Regions from separate parts of the Paenibacillus sp. JT22N1 genome, predicted to be linked through region 2. Evidence: predicted binding sites of a transcription regulator. Region 2 holds the regulator's gene; the other holds the start of a gene.
What was found. Region 2 encodes Rex, which represses fermentation and respiration genes when NADH is low (regulators of the CRP and FNR family bind a similar motif). Its sites were predicted from a motif close to TTGTGAAATATTTCACAA; they were not measured.

Region 1 (3,205 bases), on a different contig from region 2:
TACCGCAGTCAGTGCTAAAACGATATAAAGTAAACAGAACAGCAGTAACATGGTGTCCACGTCTTGTGAAGTTGTAGCGGCATCTGCTACCTTCATATATCCACGTAGAATCCATGGTTGTCGACCAACCTCCGCGTAAAACCATCCACATTGGATGCCTAGCATGGAAAGAGGACCACACACAACGATAATCGCTAGAAGCCATCTCGGATAAGGTTTAGAGGATTTTTTGCGTGCGTACCACATATGACAAATGGCAACCACAATCACAAACATGCCTATAGCAACCATGGCGTCAAAGAAATAATGCACGTATAGAGGAGGACGGAGATCTTTCGGAATATCATTCAGCCCTTTTACCTCAGTTCCGGGAGTTCCGCCTGCCAAGATACTTAGTGCATACGGAATTTTCAATGCATATTTAACCTCATTATTTTCAGTCAAAATACCACCAAGAACGAGTGGTGCATTCTTTGTTGTTTCGAAATGCCACTCGGCTGCGGCAAGTTTTTCAGGCTGTGTATGAGCTAGAAATTTGGCTGATAGATCACCGATCATAGCCGTAGTTATGGCGAAAACAAGCCCAGCAGTAACGGTCAATTTTAAAGCTTTCTTGGCGTATAAAGTGTCACCCTTTTTCCTGAGAAGGGAGTAAGCCGCTATAGCTGCCAAGATGAATGCGCTGGTCATGTAGGCAGAGGAAAGTACATGTGCCACTTTGGTAGGCATTGATGGATTAAACATAGCTAGAATCGGCTGTACATTCGTAATCAAGCCATCTTTTAGAGTGAAGCCTTGCGGCGTATTCATGAATGCATTCACAGTCGTAATAAAAAAGGCTGAAGCAGAGGAGCCAATGACAACAGGCACGAGTAGTAACAGATGATGCTTAGGTTTTAATCGTTCCCATGTATATAAATAAATGCCTAAGAAGATAGCCTCGATGAAAAAGGCGAATGTTTCTAGAAATAACGGAAGCGCAATGGCTTGCCCAGCAATCTCCATGAACTTCGGCCACAACAGGCTGAGTTGAAGCCCGATAGCAGTACCAGTAACCACTCCAATAGCAACGGTGATAACAAATCCCCGAGCCCATCTTCGTGCCAACAATGCATAATAGGGATCTTTACGTTTAATGCTTGCTAACTCAGCCAACATGATCATGACCGGAACGCCAACGCCGATGGTAGCGAAAATGATATGAAATGCCAGTGTGGTCTCAGTGAGTAGGCGGCTATAAAATACGGGATCGTAGATAAGCATATGGACACATCTCCTTTGTAGCTTTCATAGGTTCAAAAAAACTTGCGGATAAAAGAAAGTAACATGACAAAAGCAACAATGAACATCAGGTACATCAATCGTTTTTCATGTTTTCGAGATTGGTTCAAGTGGTATCACCTTCTGATTTCAATTTGATTTGCTATATATTTCTATCTTACTCCAATGTATGTGATTTTTTTCACATAATATGTGAATACGGTTTGAACAAAGTATTACAACTTTATTAACGTTAAATCCACCAACAAAAACCCCAATGCCTGTTTAATACCAAAGCCCCATCTAAATATGATGGGGTTTTAATTTGACACATATATTAGTGTGCACTAATATGATAATCATATTAGTGAATGTTAATTTGTTTGGAGGTAGTCTCAATGAATCAAGATCCATTAGAGCAATTAGATGTTAAAGCCAAATTCATTCGCGGCTTTAGTGATAAGACGCGGCTTCAAATACTGGAATGTATTAAAGATAAAGAAAAGCCTGTATCTCAAATCGTTGACGAAATTCAAGGGAATCAATCGAACATTTCCCAGCACCTCGCTTGTTTGAAGGGCTGCGGGATTATTGTTGGAAGGCAAGAGGGGAAATATGTGTATTACAGTTTAAGCAATGAGAAGATTAAGGATATGTTACATATGTTCGATACTGTACTATCCCTAGTACACGATGGTGTTACCAAGTGTGATACGGGAATTTACTAAAACGGGGGGATTGAGATGTCGGACAAAGAACCGAAATTGAAAAAAAGCCTAACCTTACTGGATATAAGTACCACTTCAAATACAAATGCCGGTTGTGAGGATGATTGTTGCGAAGTATCAGAAATTCCACAAGTACAAAACACAGAAGACCAATCTGGTCAAAAATCAGATTTTCTAATCGGCGGTATGGATTGCCCTTCCTGTGCATTAACCGTGGAAAAAGCAGTCAAGGGTATCAAAGGGATCAACGGAGTTCAAGTCAACTATAACACAGGCAAAATGCAAGTCGTTTATGAGGATGAAAAAGTCCTTGATCAAATACCTGATACAATAAAAAAACTGGGGCACACCATTGAGGCTGTTCAGAAGAAGGGCAGTGGGCGAATCTATAACATAGAAGGAATGGATTGCAGTTCCTGCGCTTTAACGATAGAAAAACATATGAAAACCCTCCCCTCAGTCAAAAGTGTAAGTGTCAATTTCTCAACTGGGAAAATGACAGCTGAACACGACAGTTCAGTCGAAGAAATCATCAAAGAAATATCCAAATCCGGTTATAAAGCTACGCTAGTTTCAAGCAAAGGGAAAAGTGATCAGGTCAAAAAAGACAATTCAGGTACAAACCTGATAATTTTTTCTGGAGCCCTACTTCTTTTTGGATTTCTTGGCTCGTTCGCGAATGTATCACCAAGCTTTACAACTCTACTTTACGCAGTATCGATTATAATAGGTGGCTATAAACCAGCTAGAAGCGCTTATTATGCTATGAAAAGCCGTTCATTGGATATGAATGTATTAATGACTGCAGCTGTGCTTGGTGCCGCGGCAATTGGTGAGTGGTTAGAAGGTGCTACGGTAGTTTGGTTGTTTGCACTAGGAAATGTTCTTCAAACGAAGTCCATTGAAAAGACTCGAAATTCGATACGAAGCTTAATTGACCTAGCGTCTCCCGAAGCATTCGTGAAGAACGGTCAGGAGCTTATTAGAAAGCCCGTGGAAGAGATTTCAGTTGGGGATGTCATTGTTGTTAAACCAGGTGATAAAATCCCGTTAGACGGTTTAGTCATTGGTGGAGAATCGAGTGTAAATCAAGCGCCAATTACAGGAGAATCCATTCCTGTTGATAAGCAAGTTGGTGATGGTGTATACGCAGGTACAATTAACGAACACGGTGCCTTGGAGATTAAAGTAACCAAGCTGGTTGAAGATACAACTAT
Region 2 (3,205 bases):
ACTTTTTTATGAAAATGGCCGATGAGGGTTATGTGTATTGGATGGAAGCGGGTACCTATGCGAAATCGAAGTCGCTGCAGCTTGTATCGGTGCCTACCGATGTAAGTGGGCTGCTTCAGCAGCATTTCTTTGAGACCAAAGACAGTATTATTCTGACCTCCGCGACTTTGTCTGTTAATAAGTCTTTTCAATATTCAGCGGATCAATTAGGATTAGTCATTCCTGAGGATGAAGAATCGGGCAAGCTAAAAACCGTTCAATTGCCATCTCCATTTAATTATAGAGAGCAAGCTCTCGTCGTGATTCCTCGGAACTTCCCGACGATCAAAGGTGCCGGAGATCCTGTTTTTATTAACGCACTTATTGAGTCGCTTAGTGATGTTGCGCGAATTACCAAAGGACGTATGTTGATTTTGTGCACTTCGAATCGTATGCTAAAGCAAATTTATGCCGGCATGAAGGATCTCTTGAAGCCACATGGAATTACAGTGCTCGGACAGGGGGTTGACAGCGGCAATCGGAGTAAACTGACCCGGATGTTCCAAGATAACAAAATGTGCGTCCTACTGGGCACCAGCTCGTTCTGGGAGGGTGTCGATATTCCAGGAGATGCGCTAAGCTGTCTTGCTATTATACGATTGCCGTTTCAACCGCCAAATCATCCTCTTGTCGAGGCGAAATGTGAAAATATTAAGAAACGCAATGAGAATCCATTTATGAAATTTTCTGTACCGCAGGCTGTCATTCGATTTAAGCAGGGCTTTGGCCGACTTGTCAGACGTGCATCCGATAAAGGCATCGTTATCATCTACGATACTCGTGTCATTGATACGTATTATGGCAAGCACTTCCTTTATTCATTGCCTGGTCCGAAGATAGAGCATATGACGACCGAGCAAATGTTACCTAGGATTGAAGAGTGGATGGGGGAGGCGTAGAGTTGAAAACACAAAAAATATCGGAAGCCGTCGTTCGGAGGCTGCCCATTTATTTACGCTTTCTGAATGAACTTGCAATGAAAAATGTATCGACGGTATCTTCGCAGGATTTGGGTCAAAAACTCGATCTGAATCCGGCACAGATTCGCAAGGATTTGGCTTATTTCGGGGAATTCGGCAAAAAGGGAATCGGTTACGACATTGCTTATCTAATTGAGAAGATTAGACAGATCTTGAAGTTGGATCGCCATATTCAAGTTGCTCTTGTTGGAGCGGGTAACCTAGGCCGCGCTTTATGCAATTATAATACTTACTTACGCAATGATATGAAAATTGTCGCAGTTTTTGATGCAATGCCAAGCAAAGCTGGGGAATCGATCAACAATCTTATTGTTCAACCGATGCATGAGATGAAGAGTGTTTTATCTGAATTAGGCGTTCGCATCGGCATCATTACGGTTCCTGCGAATGAAGCTCAAAATGTAGCCAATCAATTCGTAGAATGCGGGATCGAAGCCATATTGAATTTTGCTCCCGTTATTATTAAGGTTCCTCCCGAAGTGCGTGTGCATCATGCGGATTTTACAACAGAATTGCAAAGTTTAGCTTATTATTTGGATTAGAAAAAGGCACGACCCGATTACCTGGGGCGTGCCTTTATTTTTAGAAAATGAATCTGAATAAAACGAAGTAGATCGAGAATGCGAGCGCGATGCTGATTGGAATCGTAATAACCCAAGTGATCAACATGCGTCCAACCGTGCCCCATTGAACTTCATGGAAGCGCATGACACTGCCTGTCCCGATAATCGCGGAAGAAATAACATGAGTCGTTGATAATGGTTTACCCAAATGAGTAGAGAACTGAATAACGAGTGATGACGTTAAGTCCGAGGCAAAACCATTGATCGGCTCGATTTTAACAATCTTACCGGAAACGGTTTTAATAATTCGCCATCCACCGATGGATGTTCCTAGTCCCATGGCCAATGCGGCAGCAATTTTCACCCAGAGAGGTACTTCCAGGTCTGTTTGAACACCGGCTGCGACCAAACCAAATACGATAATCCCCATTGCTTTTTGTGCATCGTTCCCACCATGGGAGTATGAAAGTAATCCCGCGGATAAAATTTGCAAGGTACGGAATATGCGATTTAGCTTCGATCTAGATGTATTTCCAGACCATATAACGATGTACTTGATCAAAATCATAATTAGGTAACCTAGGGCGAAAGCAATAATGGGCGATAGTACTAAAATGATAATAATTTGAGTAAAACCATTCCAATTCACCGAATGGACCCCAGCACCAGCGATAACAGCTCCAGCTAGCGAACCAAGGAGTGTATGCGAAGAAGATGAGGGAATCGCCAGATACCAGGTCAACAAGTTCCAAATGATAGCCGCAAGTAAAGCAGCAATGACGATTTCAACGCCATTTTCAATTTTGGCTGGGTTCGCTATGCTTCCTCCAACGGTTTTGGCAACCTTAGAGGAAACCATGGCTCCGACAAAGTTGAGTGTGGCGGCCATGGCGATGGCTACACGGGGACTTAATGCACGAGTGGAGATGGAAGTTGCAATCGCATTAGCCGTATCGTGAAATCCATTAATGAAATCAAAAAGTAAGGCAAGCACAACGATAACGATTAAATAAGTTAACATGATTTCCTCCTAAGAGTTTTCCATTTGGAAAACTTTCTTCGTAAACATGGACACGAATGTGCCTTATGAATAACGAAGTACAACGCTATCAAGGATATTGGCTACATCTTCACAAGCATCCGTTGTTTCTTCCAAACGCTCATAGATTTCTTTTAATTTAAAATCTTCGTACAGGTCTTTACGTGTGATGAAAATTTGGCGAATCCCTTCGCGCATCAAACGGTCTCCGTCATTCTCGAGGGAATTAATAGCAACCGTATGCTCAGGAATTTGCATGTATTTTTTCTTCGCCAGAAGCTTGAACGCATCCAGCATATGCTGGCAAGAGTCTACAATGACAGCAGAAAACTCTTTCATATAAGAATCTGTATGGGATACAGAAAGATAGTCGAAACGAGCAATTGTAGCTTCAATACCATCTGTTACATCATCCACTTTGGAGGCTAGAACCATAATATCTTCACGATCAATCGGTGTAATAAATACTTTGTTTAAACCTTTAAAAATTTCGTGAGTAATGGAATCGCCTGCATGCTCTAAATCGTTAATCGCTTTTACATACTCAATAGGCGGTTTATCACCCATCATGGCTGTGCGAAATA

Region 1: a site for Rex is predicted at 1,451-1,468, ahead of AC58UU_RS04680 (cytochrome ubiquinol oxidase subunit I). Genes of this name have one in related genera too.

What each region holds. Positions count from the first base shown of each region.
Region 1 is NZ_JCAUAW010000002.1:187,529-190,733, reverse strand. Features, by position in the region: gene AC58UU_RS04680 (cytochrome ubiquinol oxidase subunit I) at 1-1,263, opposite strand, end outside; gene AC58UU_RS04675 (ArsR/SmtB family transcription factor) at 1,659-1,988, shown strand; gene AC58UU_RS04670 (heavy metal translocating P-type ATPase) at 2,004-3,205, shown strand, end outside.
Region 2 is NZ_JCAUAW010000006.1:211,528-214,732, reverse strand. Features, by position in the region: gene dinG (ATP-dependent DNA helicase DinG) at 1-938, shown strand, start outside; gene AC58UU_RS13970 (redox-sensing transcriptional repressor Rex) at 941-1,561, shown strand; gene AC58UU_RS13965 (inorganic phosphate transporter) at 1,602-2,603, opposite strand; gene AC58UU_RS13960 (DUF47 domain-containing protein) at 2,667-3,205, opposite strand, start outside.